DNA from 4 places in the Agrobacterium sp. DSM 25558 genome. Region 2 is predicted to be linked to each of the others. Evidence: riboswitches for the same ligand, from Rfam matches in the RefSeq annotation. Region 2 holds a riboswitch; each other region holds the start of a gene.
What was found. A riboswitch is a leader RNA that binds a small molecule or an ion and turns the genes downstream of it on or off. The one in region 2 is predicted to bind cobalamin.

Region 1 (4,209 bases), on a different contig from region 2:
CTGCTGGAATGACATCACCCGGCCGCACGCGAATCAGTTCGACATGGGGCTCAGCCTCCAGCGGGTCGAGGTCATCGAAGTTTGAGATATGCGGCAGGATGGGAACTGCGATGCGGATTTTTGCGCCCGGTTTGCGCTGTCCTTGTGCCGTTAAACCCAATGCATCTTCGGCGGGCAAGCGGCTGGCGTCGGCAAAATGGGGCAGAAGACCAATCGGGCTCCAGCCGGTTTTGTCCTGGATGATGCGCATGCCGTCATCGAACAGGGTTGGATCACCTCTGAAGCGATTGACAATGAAGCCCTCGATCATCGCTGCGTCTGCCGCATCTAGAACCGTTTTCGTGCCAACAAGGCTGGCGATGACGCCACCGCGATCGATATCGCCGATGAGGATGACAGGTGCATCCGCGGCTCGGGCAAAGCCCATATTGGCAATATCGTTGGCGCGAAGATTGACTTCCGATGCGCTGCCTGCACCCTCCACCAGAACGAGGTTGGCTTGGGCCTTCAGATGTTCGAAACTTTCCAGGACACGCGGCATCAGGCCCGCTTTCATATGCTGATAATCCGCCGCCTTGGCGTTGCCGATCACCTTGCCCTGCACCACCACCTGCGCGCCGGTTTCGCTTTGCGGCTTCAGTAGCACCGGGTTCATATGTACGGAAAGGGCGACACCCGCCGCCCGCGCCTGCAAAGCCTGCGCCCTGCCGATTTCACCACCATCTGCGGTGACGGCGGCATTGTTGGACATGTTTTGCGGCTTGAACGGCATGACGGAAAGGCCACGGCGGGTGAAGGCACGGGCAAGCCCCGCCACCATCAGTGACTTGCCGACGTCAGAGCCGGTGCCCTGAAACATCAAAACGCGCGCTGTCATCGATCAGAACTCGATGCCGGACTGGGCTTTGACACCCGCCTTGAAGTGGTGCTTCACCAGCGTCATTTCCGTCACCATGTCGGCGGCATCGATCAGTGGCGGCTTTGCGTTACGACCAGTGACCATGACATGCAGATCCGGACGGCGGTTTTGCAACGCTGCCACCACTTCATCCAGCGGCAGGTAATCGTAACGCAACGCGATATTGAGCTCATCGAGCACCACCAAACTGATAGTCTCATCGGCCATCAGGGTCTTTGCCTCTTCCCACGCTTTGGTGGCAGCTGCGACATCGCGTTTGAGATCTTGGGTGTCCCACGTGAAACCTTCTCCCATGGTGCGCCACTCCACCCGGTCGCCAAACAGGGCCAGCGCCTGCTGCTCACCTGTGGACCATGCACCCTTGATGAACTGCACGATGCCGACGCGTCTGTTGGTGCCCAGCATGCGCAGCGCAAGCCCGAAGGCTGCGGTGGACTTGCCTTTGCCCGGGCCGGTATTGACCATCAGCAGACCTTTTTCGATGGTCTTTTCCGAGACTTCCGCATCCTGAACGGCTTTGCGATTGGCCATTTTGGCGCGGTGGCGTTCGGCCTCGCTGTCGCTGATATCGCGGTTCATGGCGTCTTATCCTTCCGGCGCATGCTTTTTCGAAGCGGCGACTATAGCCAAATCCGTTCTCACGGCAATCATGGAGCGGCATTGACACTCCAGCACCGCAAGGCATAAGGGTTAAGGACTGACGGTCTTTTTCCGGCAACGGGAAAAGCTAAGAGGGAACACGGTTCAATTCGTTATGCGGACCAATCCGTGGCTGCCCCCGCAACTGTAAGCGGTGAGCCCGCGCCAAAAGCCACTGGACATGTTGTCCGGGAAGGCGGTGCAAGGGCGTTCTTCATACTGCGAGCCAGGAGACCTGCCGCTTCAGGAAAAACGTCTGCCGGGCGGGGTGCTCCGGTCAGTCGGTCTTGTCGAACAGCGAAGCGTGCCTCGGCGCGTGGCGTTTTTCGATATCCGCACCCCAAAGAATTTGCAGGCGCGGAAAGCTTAATCTTGGATATAACATCGACATCCCCAGGCATGACGGCCGAGGCCGAAAGTGAAACGTCTCATGGCGTCGTCGTTTTCGTGTGCCGCAGCTGTCGCGATGAAGCCGATCCCAATATGGAGCCCCGTCCAGGTGCCACACTTGCGCAGGCTGCAATCGCGCTTGGTCGCACTGAAGGTGTCGAGGTGCGTAGCGTCAATTGCCTTGCCAATTGCAAGCGAGGCCTGAGTGCGGCGATGCGTAGTGCGGACGGCTGGTCCTATATGTTTGGTTCGCTAACCGCTGACGATGCCGCCGACCTGATGGTCGGTGCACGCCTTTTGGCAACGGCCACGGATGGCCTGATGCCGTGGCGCGGACGGCCTGACAGTTTGAAGCGCGGCTTGGTTGCCCGCATTCCCCCTTTGCATTTTACCGAGGAGACATCATGACCACGCTCGATCGCGTTCCCTGCACCATCATCACCGGCTTTCTTGGCGCTGGCAAAACCACCTTGTTACGTGGCCTGCTGGAGAAACTGGATGGAAAACGGCTGGCTATCATCGTCAACGAATTCGGCGATGTCGGCATCGATGGCGATGTTCTCAAAGGCTGCGGCATCGAAAGCTGCCCGGAGGAGAATATCGTGGAATTGGCCAATGGCTGCATTTGCTGCACAGTTGCCGATGACTTCCAGCCAGCCATCGAGCAAATCCTCAGCCGCGAGCCACGGGTAGAGCATATCCTTATCGAGACATCTGGATTGGCTTTGCCAAAGCCGTTGGTTCAGGCGTTTCAGTGGCCCGCTATCAAGAGCCGCGTGACGGTGGATGCCGTGGTGGCTGTTGCCGATGGTGCAGCCCTTGCCGAAGGCATGGTGTCGCATGATCTCGAGGCCCTTGCGGCCCAGCGCCAGAACGATGAAGCGCTGGATCACGACGATCCGGTCGAGGAAGTCTTTGAAGATCAGATTGCCTGCGCCGATCTTATTGTTCTGACCAAGGGCGATCTGCTGGATGCAGAGGGTCTCGAGCGCGCTAAGGCGCATATCAATGCACATCTTCCGAAGGCGGCAAAAATCATCGTGGCGTCCAATGGGGTGATTGATCCTGCTGTCCTCATCGGGCTTGGGCTTGCGGTGGAAGAGGATATCGATAATCGTCACACCCATCACGACGAGGAAGAAGACCACGATCACGATGAGTTCGACAGCTTTGTCGTGGAACTGGATGCGGTAACCGACGCAGATGCGTTGGCTGCACGCATTTCCGAGACGGCGGCTTCTGAAAACGTGCTGCGCATCAAGGGTTTCGTTGAGGTCTCTTCCAAGCCGATGCGTTTGCAGGTGCAGGCCGTCGGTTCACGGGTCAACCATTACTTCGATCGTCCCTGGGCTGCCGGTGAAGTCCGCCGCAGCCGCCTTGTGGTGATCGGCGAAAAAGGCATCAACCGCGAAAAAATCGAGCGGATGTTGGCAGCCTGATCCATGCACATCCTTGCCACCACATCCTCGTCTTTGGATGACCTGATCGAGCCGGTTGATCTCAACCAGCCACGGGCGGATGTGGTGGCGATGTCTTTTTCCGCCAGCGATCTTGCTGGGTTGGAACGCGGATGGGCGCACGCTGGCGACGGTTCTGTCTCGCTGGTATCCGCCAATCTTTCCGAGCTTCGCCACCCCATGTCGGTCGATCTGTGGATCGAAAAGACGGCCGAACATGCCAAATTGATCCTTATCCGGATTCTCGGCGGCGCTGAGCGCTGGCGTTATGGGGTGGACCAGCTATCGAGAATGGCGCGTCATCGCGGGATCAAGCTGGTGTTGTTGCCCGGTGAATGCAGCGAGCGGGACGAAAAGCTGGAGGCGGCTTCCACCGTCGATCTTGAAACACTCAATACCATCCTTTCGTTTTTCCGCGCAGGCGGTCCTGATAATATGATCCGTGTGGCAGCTGGGCTGACCGCTGTTGCACGTGGCGATGCATGGCCGGATATCGTGGCGGAACCTCTGCCGAAAGCCGGTTTCTATCGACCAGGAGAGGGATCTGTCGATCTCGCCCAGGCGCTCCATGAATTTCCAGAAAATGCCCCTATCCTGCCCATCCTGTTTTATCGTTCCATGTTGCTGGCCGCAGATGTGGCACCCATCGATGCGCTGTTTGGTGCTTTGCGCGCGAAAGGCTTCGCACCGCTGCCGATTTTCGTTAGCGGCTTGAAGGATCAGGACGCGATCCGGTTTCTGGAAGAGACACTTGCGCATTTGAAACCGGCGGCGATCATTGCGGCAACCGCCTTTGCCAGCCAG
Region 2 (4,209 bases):
CATGCGCTTGGCGAGATGATCGGCATCAACATCCCGCAGCGCCTGATCCACGATGGCATCGTCCTGCGCCGACCATGGCGACAAGGCCCCAAGATGCGGAGTGCGGCCAAGTTCCACAGCCTGACGCGCGTTGCTCCGCTCCTGCGTTTCCGCCTGTTGTTCCACGAATGCAATATGTCGCGCGACGTCGCGCCTGTTCAGGCTCTGCATTGCCTTGCCATCGAGACTGACTTCGCCCGAGCCCACTTTTCTGAGACCGCACAGAAGGGACATAAGGCTTGTCTTGCCGGAACCATTCGGCCCGACAATACCGAGAAACTCGCCCGGCTTGATTTCGAGGCTGACATTCTTGACGATGTCGACGCCACCGGCAGACCAGCACAGATCTTTAGCGACAAGTATCATATCGCCCTCCTGCGCTGGCTAAGAATGAGCGCAAAGGCGGGTGCGCCGAACAAGGCGGTAATGACGCCAATGGGCAGAACCTGCCCGGCGATAATGGTGCGCGACAGGATGTCGGCAGCGATCATGAACATTGCACCCGTCAGCGCAGCGACGGGCAGCAAACGACCATGGCGGATGCCCACGATCATGCGCGCCGCATGGGGAATGACGAGGCCGATAAAGCCGATCGAGCCGACGATGCTGACCATGATACCGGTCATCAGCGCGGATACGCCAGTGAGGACGACGTAAACGCGACGCACCGGTACGCCGAGAGACCCGGCTGATTGCGCGCCGAACGTGAACGCATCCAGTGCGCGCGCATGCCAGAGACAGACAGCAAAGCCGATGATGGTAACCGGCAGAGCCAGCCACACATCCGGCCAGCGCACTCCTGACAAATTGCCGAGCAGCCAGAACATGATGCCACGCGCCTGCTCTGCATTGGCCGCCTTGGTGACGATGAAAGACGTGACCGCATTGAACAACTGTGAGCCCGCGACGCCAGCCAGAATGATCGCACTGTTTCCGCGACCTGCGCGCAGGGCAAGCAGACTGACCAAGGCAAATGCCACAAGCGCACCCAGAAATGCACCGAGTGGCATGGTCAGCATGCCGGCACCGAACCCCAGAATCGCAACACTAACCGCCCCGGTGGATGCACCCGCCGAAATGCCGAGAATGTAAGGATCAGCCAATGGATTGCGCAGCAGCGCCTGAAGGACGACGCCTGACAACGCCAGTGCGGCACCGCAACAGGCAGCGACCACCGCCCGGCTGAGGCGGTAATTCCAGATGATGCCTTCATCGATGGCATCCAGCGGATAACCCGCATGGAACACACGGTTTGCCACCGTCTTGGCGACGACATCCATGGGAATGGATGTCTCGCCGATTGCCGCTCCAAACCAGAGCGCCAGGGCCAGACACCCGGCCGCCAGCAAAGCGGCACGGGTGAAAATGAAACAAGCACGCATGGCTACTTGGAAAGCCCGAGCTGGACGACGGCGTCGGCCAGAACTTCAATGCCTTCGATGGTGCGGATCGTCGGGTTCATGGCCTGCGCATCCATGGCAACGACGTGGCCCTGTTTAACAGCAGGCATGAGGCTTGTGACCGGGTCTTCCTTGAGGAACTTTTCCTTGACGACAACGTCGTCTGCCGGAAAGCGCCGACGATCCATCTTACCCGCCACAATCAAAGTCGGTTCGGACTTGGCGATGGTTTCCCAACCGACCGTTGGCCATTCCTCGTCGCTGTCGATGACATTCTTGATGCCGAGCGCCGACATGATGTAGCCGGGTGCGCCGTTCTTGCCAGCAACATAGGGATCGATATCAAGCTCTGCACTGGAGAACCAGAAGACGGCAGACAGCTTTCCATCCGCAGACGCGATCTTCTTGCGCGCCACGTCCTCACGGGTTTTGAGATCGGCAACCAGCTTTTCACCCTTGTCCTGAACGTTGAATATTTGCGCGAGTTCAGTGATTTCCTGATAGATCAGATCCATCGTGAACACGGAATGACGCACGCCATCGCCACCACCGGTATTGTCCTTGCCGGTGCAATCGGCGGGCGAGGTGTAAACGGGGATGTTCAGCTCTTCGAACTGCTCCGGCTTGGCAACGATGCCTTCGGGGCCGACATGCCACTGAAACTGCGCCGTGACGAGATCAGGCTTGGTGGCCAGAACACTTTCGAAACTGGGGTCGTTATCGGCAAGGCGCTTGACCTTGGCATTGGCGTCTTCATATCCCTTGATGACGGGGCCAATCCATACGGCGGTGCCAACAACCTTGTCGGCGAGACCAAGCAGATACAAAATTTCCGTGGTGCTCTGGCCAAGCGATGCGGTGCGCTGCGGCGCATGCGGATAGGTTACGTCCCGACCACAATTCTTGATCGTCAGAGGATAGGTTGTTTCAGCCGCTTGCGCTGAAAGCATCGATGCGCCCATTGTCGCGACAACAAAAGCCGCAGCACACATCGTCTTTTTGAAATGGAATGTCATTGTTTCGATAGTCCCCGATCGTCATGGGCGGCACAAAGGCAGCCTTGTATGAACATGTTTAGACCTTCAGTCCGCAACACGCAGCACTGGGACGATCTGAAACCGGGACATGGCAGATGGAATAAGGCGCTGAGGTGCGCAAGATGCAATCACGACGTCTCCTGCTCCGGGCATCCCCGCCCGTGAATTGGAATGAACTTATGACGGCAGGTCTCCTGGCTCACGGATTTGCGTCTTCACCCACCTTCCCGCAATATCGATTCGCAGTGGCATGACGCTTGTAAAAGCGCCAAAGGGTTGGACAATCCGTTTACAGTTGCGGGGGCAGCTGCGGCATTAAACCCGAAGGCTCGCACCGCATTCCCTATTATTCCTTGCGATCACTCGCTCGAAACCGTCACAACCAGATAGACGTATTGGAAACGAGTCGTCAAGCATTGCTTTTGTAATGTTATTACATTTTATCGCAAGCTCTAAATTGGCGTCGCTGGCAGTCACAACGAAAAATGGCCGGGAAGTTTTTCCCCGGCCATTCCGAAATCGACTTTTCGATAGATTTTTAAGGCAGCGTGTAGGCGATGACGTAATCACCAGGCTTGGTGCCGACCGAACCATGTCCGCCCGCAACCATCACCACATATTGTTTGCCATTGTCCATGGCATAGGTCATCGGCGTTGCCTGACCGCCAGCAGGAAGACGTGCTTCCCAAAGCTGTTTTCCGGATGTCAGGTCATAGGCGCGCAGATAATTATCGACCGCAGCCCCCAGGAACGCAACGCCACCCTTGGTGATCATCGGTCCGCCGATACCGGGAACACCCACTTTGAACGGCAGCGGCAGCGGCGTCATGTCATAGACGGTGCCGTTCTTGTGTTTGTAGGCGACATCACCGGTGCGCAGATCAGCACCTGCGACATAGCCCCATGGCGGAGCCTGGCAAGGAACACCCAATGGCCCCAAGAATGGCCCCATAAAGACACCATAGGGCGCACCATCATTCCGGTTCAGGCCTTGCTCGCTGCCCTTTTCATCCTGACCGCGTGGCGGAATCTGAGAGCGCGGAACGAGCTGCGACGTGAAGGCCAGATAGGTCGGCATGCCGAACATGACCTGGCGCTCTGGATCAACAGCCACGCTGCCCCAGTTGAATGTGCCGAAATTGCCGGGATAAATCAGAGACCCATTCAGCGACGGCGGCGTGTAGCGGCCCTCATAATTTAGCTGATGGAACTTGATGCGGCAGGCCAGCTGGTCGAACATGGAGACGCCCCACATGTTCTTTTCAACCAGCGGATCAGGCTTGAACGACAAAGCGGATGTCGGCTGCGTCGGCGCGCTGAAATCTTCCGGGATCGCGCCACCGGGAGCCTTTTCTTCCGTGACGGCCAGGATCGGCTCGCCACTGCGACGGTCCAGAACGTAGATATCACCCTGCTTGGTTGGCCCAACCAGTGCCGGAACCGTCTGACCGTCCTTCTTGGTAATGTCGAGCAACACAGGCTGCGCCGGAACATCCATGTCCCAGAGGTCGTGATGCACGAACTGGCGTACCCACTTGTCCTGCCCAGTGTTTACATCCAGTGCGACGATGGACGATGAATATTTCTCGACATTCTCGCTCCGACCCATACCGAGTTGGTCCGGAACCTGATTTCCCAAAGGAATGTAGACAAGCCCAAGCGCTTCATCGACGCTGAATACCGACCAGCTGTTGGGAGAGTTGGTCGTATAGGTCTGACCCGATTGAAGCGGT
Region 3 (4,209 bases), on a different contig from region 2:
ACCGAGAATATAGTCGCTTGAGATCGCACCTGTCAGGGTCCCATCGGCTCGATCCATCGCAACCATGCCCGCCATCATACCCCGCTCTGTCTGATTGGGTGAGACAGGCCAGCCAAGAACCATTTTATCGTGGTCAGTCAGAATTTTCCCTATATCGTACTGCGTCCATACAGTCCCATCGGGAGCCGTATACATCGTAACGTCCTCAGATAGTCCTGGGTCATCGCCAGACCGCTTTTCCTCGGATGCATTATTTGTTTCAATATCTGAGGTACTATCCTGAATGCTCTTCTGCTCCAGAAATTGTCCGAAATCGGAACCTTCTTCTCTATAACTAGATCGCGATTGGGCCGCTGGCAACACAGTCTTTATATCTATACCAGAAACAGTCACGGCTTTTTACTCCGTTTGCAAAGAAACCTTATAACAATCATAAATTGCAAATTTGGACGCAAGAATCAACTTATAAGATTTTATTGACGATCATTTTTATGGTGATTGTGCGAGAAATTGGCCTGGAGTATTTGAGGTCAACGCTTGGCGAATGTCGCGGCTGTTGAGATGCAGGCTACGATCGAAAGGAAGCGAGACACGCGCGATCTTCGTCGCGGCGGCGGTCGTGAAAGCTTGGCTATTGTCCTCGAAAAACTGGAGGCACGCTTCCCTATCAGGCTCGTGGCGCAACAGCGCCTTGAAGGCCAGCCGGTGCATGGCGCAAGGCGCGCCATGACCGGGGACGGAAAAACGCAGTGCGTCAAGCTCATCGCTCCACTCGACTGCGTTTTCCATCTTATTTGGCAACGTCTAAACGCTTGAGGAAAAGCCCGCTCAAGGTTCCGACAATGATCCAGAACATGAAGCTGGTGACGGTTGCCAGCACCATGAACCGGCGCTCCAGTGGCAGAGGTGCCAAGGCGTGTTCGCCCTCCGGCGGCAGAGGTGCGCCGATGACGTGTGGTGCCGCAATGAGCACGATGGCCAGAACCGCAGCCCATGGCTCACCGCGTCTGAAGGCAAGCAGCGCGATGCCGCCCGCCGTTGCGGCCACCGTGGCGATCCACCACGTTTGACGCGCACCGAGAGCCGCCGCCGGGCTTCCCGGTAGTTCCGGTGGCAGACCGATCATGGGTGCCAGCATGACGGCGGCGAAACCGGCAAGCCCCCAGAACAGACCTTCGCGCCAGCCAGCTTCGGAGCCGCGCAGGGAAATCAGTGCCGTCAGGACCAGCGCGTAACCGATGGCGGTCAGCACATTGGCGGCGATGGTGTAGGCGTTGCGCTCGAAACCATCGGCCGGTGTCCAGGCTTCGGCATCATGATGATGGTCGGCCGGTGTTGCGGCATCATGGGTGTGGGCGGGAGCAGCTTCGCCGCCGGCATTTTCAAAGGTTTCAGCCTGAAGGATGAGCGGCGTGGTGCCGATGGCCTGCATGGCGCTGACGGCGAGACCGGCAATCAGCCCCACCAGAACGGCGGTGAAAACGATATTACGGAAAAATGGCATCTCTGTTCCCTCAATGGCAAGGGAAGGCATTGGCATGGCGCGTATCATGGGCGGCATTGTGCACCGCTTCGATATGCGAGAAGCCAACGAAACCGACGATGAACAGGCCAAGTGCGGCGGCTGTCAACGACTGCGCAATCTTCGATGTTTTGATTGATACGGCTGATGTGGCCGTATTCTGCTGGATAGACATGGTGATCCCTTCCTGTGCGGGTGGGCGCTATTCTGATCAATAGCCACACGACCGCATTCAACATTCACCACGGGGAAAAGAGACACATGGTTTTAAGGGCCGGACAAACCGACCTGCCAACCGTGCTGTTCCGGACACCCCGCCGGTATTGACGACACTCACGTGATGGCAGGTCTCCTGGCTCGCGGGTCGTAACCTTGAAAACACCTTCCCGATCCTTCTGTATCCGCATCGTACTTTACGAAATCGAAGGTGATTTCGCGTCGATGCGCCAGACCAGTGGCTTTTCGTTTTCAGGCTATCCGCTCACAGTTGCGGGGGCAGCCACGAATCGAAGCATGAGGCTTCTATCGTGTTCCCTTTTCACTTTCCGGGCGAACCCGGAAAGACCATCACACAACTGTTATCCGGCGGAAGCGCATCCGAGTCAATGGCTGATCACGGAGATGGCAATGCCTTGAGGTACGCCGCAATCGCGTTGCGATCTTCGGCGGGAAGGTGGGCCATGTTCTGTTGCACCTTGACCATGGAGCCACCGGCGCTATCGAAATCCGGTGTAAAGCCGGTCTCGAGATAATTGGCGATATCAGCCTGCGACCACGAACCGATGGGTTGAGACTCAGGCCGGATATCGGGAATGCGGCCCTCCCCTTCCGGGTTCGGTCCACCGGCTAGCCATTGGCTTTTCAGGAAGCCGCCCAGTGCGTCGCGTGGGGTGTGGCATTCGCCACAATGGCCAAGGCCTTCCACCAGATATTGCCCGCGAAGGACTGCCGCATCGGCATTGGCAAGCTGCACGCGCGGCTGGCCTTTGTCGAAATACAGGAATTTCCAGCCACCCAGGGCAAGACGAATGTTGAATGGGAATGGCAGATCGTGGCCCGGTGCATCATTGATGCTGGCGGGCAGCGTTTTCAGATAGGCGAAGAGATCATTGACATCCTGCGGCGTCATTCGCGCATAGGAATTGTATGGGAAAGATGGGTAGAGATGCTCGCCATCCTTGCCCACGCCGCGCGTCATCGCATCGCCGAATTGCGCCACGGTCCACGCGCCGATGCCGTGCTGAGGATCGGAAGATATGTTGGGCATGTGGAAGGTGCCGAACGGGCTTGGCAGCGCCTGCCCGCCGGACAGCACCTTCAACGCATCGCCCGTGGCATCCGGCGCGGCGTGGCAGCTCGCGCAGCCGCCTGCCCAGAACAGGGTTTCACCATTGGCGAGATTGGGTTCACCCAGATTGGCCCAATGGCTTGGCGGCTGGCGCTGTGGCGCAGTTACCCACATGAAAATGCCGAACCCGACGGCACCGGCAACAACAGCACCACCCGCCAGCTTTGCCCAGATGGAAGCCATTGTCTTCTCCATTTGATCGATCTATCGAGAAAAAGGCCCGCCATTTGACCGGCGGACCACATTTGTCATGTTACTTTTTGAGACGGTAAGCCTGATGGCAGCTGCTGCAATCAGCGCCCAGTGTCTTCAAGGCAGCACCGACGCTGGCCTGATCCGTCGGCAGTTGCGCCAGAACCGTGTCGGCATCCGTTCCGAGCTTTTCGGACTTCGCCTTGAAGTCTGCAAAGTTCTGCCAGATGGCCGGAGACGCAGCGCCGCCTTCAGAACCGGCTGGGAACTGGTCCGGGAAAGCCTTGGCGTTGGCGCTGATGGTGGTGACGGCGGTCTTGACGGCAGCGGCGTCGTAGGGCTTTTCACCCTTGGCGATGGCACCGAGCGCGCCCATGGCACCGCCGATACCCTTCATCAAGCCTTCGCGCTTTTCGACCTCGCCGGCTGCGGAAACCGCACCGGCGCAAAGACAGCCTATCATTATGGAAGCAGCAATGGTTCTAAGCTTCATCGTTTCTCTCTCCTGAAACCGGCGCGCCGGAGGGGTCTCTATTCTGGTGTTCTCGCATGTCATCGTCGCAAAACAGCGTCCCACCCGCCCGACATGCGGGAACGAACGTGAAAGAAGATGCCCGTTTCACATGGCAAAAAGAAGTCACATTCCGGTGATTTCTAAAGCGAAATCAGGCATATAAAGTCGTCTTTGGCGGTCTGCTTTATCGCCGCGCCGCAGTTGGCTGATGCAGATCTGCCGAGGCTGAAAGAAGCAATGAACGGCTCTCTTCCCGGCCAAAACCACGGATTTCGATGCGATCTTCAAACATATCGGCAATGGCAAAGGTGTTTTCGTCCAATGTATCGACCATGCCTTTGACGTTCACGAAATGCGTCTGGCCCAGCAGCCCGTAATTACCGACGTGATTGTGGCCGCAAAACCAGGTCTTGGCGCTGTGGTGAGCGCCAAGCAAAGCCAAGGTTTGCGGCGCGTCCCACATGTTGTGAGCGTTGTCCGGATAAAGCGGATAGTGGCAGAAAATGAGGGCGTTTTCGCCCGCCGCATCGGTTGCATCCAGAGTTTCGGCAAGCCATTTCACCTGCGCGTCGCTGAAAGAGCCGTTCCAGTCTTGAGCATTGATGGCACCCGCCTCTTTCAATGCACTCAGCC
Region 4 (4,209 bases), on a different contig from region 2:
ATGGCGCGTTCCTGCTCGTTCAAAGGCGCATCATCCGCACCCTCAACGATGGCTTCCAGTTCGTTACCAGATACGCCGTCCCGCACCAGCACAGCGCCATGGGCCAGCATGCAGTAGGACGAGCGAAGTTCGCGCGCTGCAGCAAGCGTTACCAGTTCATAACGTCTAGGCTCGATATTGCCGCGCAGGCTGACGAGAAGCGCGCTCCAGCTTTCCATCACCTCGGGGCGGTGGCCGAATGCAAGATACATATTCGGGAGATATCCGTAAGTGTCCTTGGCACCGCGATACATTTCCGCAATCTTGCGGCTGGCGGTCGGCTCTGGCGGGGCGATAAACATGGGCTTCTCCTGCATTTCAACTCTTTCTGAAATGCGTGAGCAGCCGATTGGATCAGTTCAGCAGTCGCTTTTTCTGCAAAAACATCAAAGCTGCGATTCCAGAGGCAGCAATCCCATCGCGATTACCAGTGCACGGCGACTAAAGCTGGCATAGGGTTCGTGTGTATAATGGCGTGGTTCGCCTTTCACCAACCCTGTCCATACCAAACGCCGCCGCTCGTTCAGCGTCAGTTCGAAACTCATTTGTCGGCTGATTTCGTCCGCAAAGATGTCGTCCATCGCTGTGACGAGGCCAGGCGATGAAAACAGGACGCCCATCTCTGTGTTCAACGACATGGAGCGCGGATCGAAGTTCAGCGAACCGATAAAACCAATTTCCCCATCTCGTGTGAAGGCCTTGGTGTGCAGGCTCGCTTGGCCTGAGCCTCTCAGCGAGAAGGATTTGTGCTGGTCTGCAAGCGAGCGCAACTCATGAATCTTCACATTATTGACCAGCAACGGTCTGCGATAACGCGAGTACCCGGCGTGAACTGCGGCCACATCGGTCGCGGCCAGGGAATTCGTGAGGACGTTGACGGATACGCCCTCCGCAGACAAACGCGAAAGCGTTTCGACGCCTTTCTGGCCAGGAATGAAGTAGGGCGAGGTGATCTTGAGCTGTCGCTTTGCGTCTTCCATGATGGGAAGCAGGGTTTCCATCAGAAAATTATGACCGCTCCTGCGCTTTCCTGCCGCCTTTTCCGGTGGATCTGCTACCACTTGGGCGCTTTCGACCCAGTGAAGATTGTCCGACATCAGGAATTGGCCAGAGTAATGCTGGCTTTCCACCTGCTCGAGATAGGGCCGTGCCGCTTCGCCGGAGGCCAGAAAGTCCATACGGCGGCGAAGTTTTGTAAGCTTGCTGGGCCTGCGAGACAGCAGCGACTTGACGGGAACGGCGACGGCGCTGTTCCAGTAATCGTCGAAAATCTCCTCAGCTTCCGCCACACATTGACCGTAGGCGATGACATCGAAATCCCGGAAATTCGCCTGTTCCGCAGCGTCGAAATAGGCGTCGCCGACGTTGCGCCCGCCGACGATCAGAACCCGGCCATCCGCGATCCACGCCTTGTTGTGCATACGCCGGTTCACGCTGCGAAACCGGAACACCATCTCTATGCCGCGCCTGAAGACGTTCTCACGCGCCTTGGTAGGGTTGAACAGGCGCAGTTCGATATCGGGATGGCTATCTATGGCATGGAAGGCACGGTCGGAGATGGACACGCCAAGATCATCCAGCAGCAAGCGCACTCGTACGCCGCGGTCGGCAGCCGCTATCACCTCACGCATGACGAGCTGGCCGGTCAGATCAGCATTCCACATGTAGTACATGAGGTCGAGACTACGCCCAGCCGCTCGCGCTGAGCCGACCCTTGCGGCAAAAGCGCCGACATTCGACTGAATTAGGGAGAGGGCGTTGGGCTCGGCGTGATCACGATGAATGTCTGCCCAATGGCGATCCAGCGGTGTTTTGTCATCTTCTTTGGGCAGAGCAGCCGATGCGATCTTGATGATGATTTTGTCACGATGACGCGTAGCCAATGCCATACCCGCGACGATGGCGAGCACGATAAGAATCGCAATAGCGACGGTGGCATTCACAGCGATGGTATCACCCGCATCTTTTCATTGAATAAGTATGGTCAGATATCTGGTCTGGATCAATGGATTTCAATGCTTCGCTTGTCGGCCTCTTCCTTGATGATGTCTTCTACGAGCTGTCGCTTCAGGGCCGGGTCGCCCAACATGTAGTCTTCTGCGATTTCAAAAATGGATTTTGGGTTCTCGGTTTTCTTCAGCGTATCGAGATCCTGTCCGATGCGTTGGCGAAGTTCGGCATAATTGTCCATCATGTGTCCTCCATTGTGCAGGGAGAATGCGGTAACGGGGTGGAGGGTTCCGGTATCAATTGGCAAATGACACGGGATTGTCTTGCTTCTTCGCGTTTGCCTCGCGATAACGCCTGTATCAGGTGCCTGCCTTGCGGCGGGAGAATCGGGAACGCGGTGAAATTCCGCGACGTGCCCAACGCTGTAAGGTGGACGCGTGTTGCCATAGGCCACTGAGAAATCGGGAAGGCGGCAACATGCGAGCGAAGCCAAGTCAGAAGACCGGCCTGATGCAATGGACCGACCGCATGGACAGCGCAAGGTTTTTCGAGATGCTGGGCGCACACGTCTCCGGCCTCGGCATTGTTGGGGATTGACGATGCGACCTGATGACCTACAGCGTGGGCTTGTGCCAGCGCATGAATTTTCTGACGACCATAAGAGCGCCGTCTACCGCGCCATCGAAACCCGCCGCGACGTGCGGGACCAGTTTCTGGCCGAGCCCTTGTCCGATGCGCTGGTAGAAAAGCTTCTGAGGGCTGCCCATGCGGCGCCGTCTGTCGGCTTCATGCAGCCATGGAATTTTACACTCGTGACCGATGAAGCTGTGAGGCAGGGCGCGTGGGAGGCATTTTCCCGCGCCAATGCGGAGGCGGCGGACATGTTCGGGGAGGACCAGCAGGTTCTTTACCGCAGCCTGAAACTCGAAGGCATCCGCAAGGCACCGCTATCGATCTGCGTGACCTGCGACCCGACGCGGGGCGGCGATGTGGTGCTGGGGCGAACCCACAATCCGCGCATGGATGTCTACTCCACCGTCTGCGCCATACAGAATCTGTGGCTGGCGGCGAGGGCCGAAGGCATCGGCGTCGGGTGGGTCAGCATTTTCCACGACACCGATATCCGGGATATCCTCGCCATTCCCGAGTACATCGAGATCGTTGCGTGGCTGTGCGTCGGCAAGGTCGATATGCTCTATGGCGAACCGGAACTAGCGGTCAAAGGATGGCGGCAGAGGCTGCCGTTGGAAGAGCTCGTGTTTCGGGATCGTTGGGGTACACGGTAAGATATTCTGCGGTGTTTCTGATGTCATGGCCGCCTCATTCCTGTGCTTGTCACAGGAATCCAGTCAGCCCAAGTCCTTGGGTTGAACAGGGTCTTTCGCCGCGCAGACGCGCGTTAGCTGGATCCCTGTGATAAGCACAGGGATGAGGAGAGGTAGGAGTGTGCATTCCCGTAAAACCGCCTCACCCTTACGGACGATGTTCTACTGTTGCTGCGGCTGTGCGCCCTTCAAAGCCGGATTTTTCAGATCGATGCGGCTCGTTTCGGCGGGCAGGAACTGCGGGCCGACGATGCGGACCTTGCTATTGTTGGGATCGTAATCCCGCTCAGGAACAGGCTCTGCCTTCTCCACCGGTTTCGGCTCCGCAGGCTTGATGTCTGCGGGTTTCGGTATTGTGTCACTCTTCGGTGACGTAATAGTCGTGATGCTCGACATGTCCTGTGACGGGGTGGATTGTGGTGCTTTTGCCTGATCTTCCTGCTTTTTCATCTCGTCGTGATAGGCGGCCATGTTGCAGCTGCAGGATGGCGGGCGGCTGGTGCTTGGGCTGTTGCGGTAGGCAAAGGCTGTTGGCATGGAGGCGTAGGGTTGGCCGGTTTTGGCGGATACCATGTCCGAACTTTCCTGGCCTTCAAGCGAATGGTAGAACAGTTCGGTCTGGGTGCCAGGGCACATGCGCTCGCATTGAGCGGCCTGAGCGCGGAAATCCAGCGGCGTAGCATTCGAGGAAATCGGGAAGAACGCGCCGTCGCAGGTTCTCACGCAGAGAGTTCTGAGGCCACCTTGCATGGGCATATCGGGCGAGGGGCGGTAGTCCTGATTGTCTGGGTTATCGAAGGGATCCGCCGTCCCGCCCATATTCTGATCTTGCGATGGGTCAGTCGAGGTGAAGGATGGTGGTTGCTCATCGAAGCAACCTTGCGCATCCAGTGCC

Region 1: it holds a riboswitch for cobalamin, as region 2 does, so the genes downstream of both, DSM25558_RS11655 (DUF1636 family protein) here and DSM25558_RS16830 (ABC transporter substrate-binding protein) in region 2, are expected to answer to the same signal.
Region 3: it holds a riboswitch for cobalamin, as region 2 does, so the genes downstream of both, DSM25558_RS08735 (CbtB domain-containing protein) here and DSM25558_RS16830 (ABC transporter substrate-binding protein) in region 2, are expected to answer to the same signal.
Region 4: it holds a riboswitch for cobalamin, as region 2 does, so the genes downstream of both, bluB (5,6-dimethylbenzimidazole synthase) here and DSM25558_RS16830 (ABC transporter substrate-binding protein) in region 2, are expected to answer to the same signal.

Annotation. Positions count from the first base shown of each region.
Region 1 covers NZ_FMUD01000011.1:54,101-58,309, reverse strand. Annotated here, with positions in the region: gene DSM25558_RS11665 (cobyric acid synthase) at 1-877, opposite strand, end outside; gene cobO (cob(I)yrinic acid a,c-diamide adenosyltransferase) at 881-1,498, opposite strand; cobalamin riboswitch at 1,604-1,816, shown strand; gene DSM25558_RS11655 (DUF1636 family protein) at 1,958-2,356, shown strand; gene cobW (cobalamin biosynthesis protein CobW) at 2,350-3,387, shown strand; gene cobN (cobaltochelatase subunit CobN) at 3,391-4,209, shown strand, end outside.
Region 2 covers NZ_FMUD01000019.1:77,612-81,820, forward strand. Annotated here, with positions in the region: gene DSM25558_RS16820 (ABC transporter ATP-binding protein) at 1-405, opposite strand, end outside; gene DSM25558_RS16825 (FecCD family ABC transporter permease) at 402-1,421, opposite strand; gene DSM25558_RS16830 (ABC transporter substrate-binding protein) at 1,424-2,455, opposite strand; cobalamin riboswitch at 2,643-2,869, opposite strand; gene DSM25558_RS16835 (glucose/quinate/shikimate family membrane-bound PQQ-dependent dehydrogenase) at 3,015-4,209, opposite strand, start outside.
Region 3 covers NZ_FMUD01000007.1:180,349-184,557, reverse strand. Annotated here, with positions in the region: gene DSM25558_RS08750 (hypothetical protein) at 1-393, opposite strand, end outside; gene DSM25558_RS08745 (hypothetical protein) at 490-789, opposite strand; gene DSM25558_RS08740 (CbtA family protein) at 791-1,504, opposite strand; gene DSM25558_RS08735 (CbtB domain-containing protein) at 1,515-1,697, opposite strand; cobalamin riboswitch at 1,847-2,106, opposite strand; gene DSM25558_RS08730 (cytochrome c) at 2,136-3,053, opposite strand; gene DSM25558_RS08725 (c-type cytochrome) at 3,124-3,555, opposite strand; gene DSM25558_RS08720 (metallophosphoesterase) at 3,761-4,209, opposite strand, start outside.
Region 4 covers NZ_FMUD01000001.1:27,808-32,016, forward strand. Annotated here, with positions in the region: gene DSM25558_RS00160 (carboxymuconolactone decarboxylase family protein) at 1-341, opposite strand, end outside; gene DSM25558_RS00165 (phospholipase D family protein) at 426-1,928, opposite strand; gene DSM25558_RS00170 (hypothetical protein) at 2,042-2,233, opposite strand; cobalamin riboswitch at 2,334-2,515, shown strand; gene bluB (5,6-dimethylbenzimidazole synthase) at 2,589-3,275, shown strand; gene DSM25558_RS00180 (DUF2865 domain-containing protein) at 3,477-4,209, opposite strand, start outside.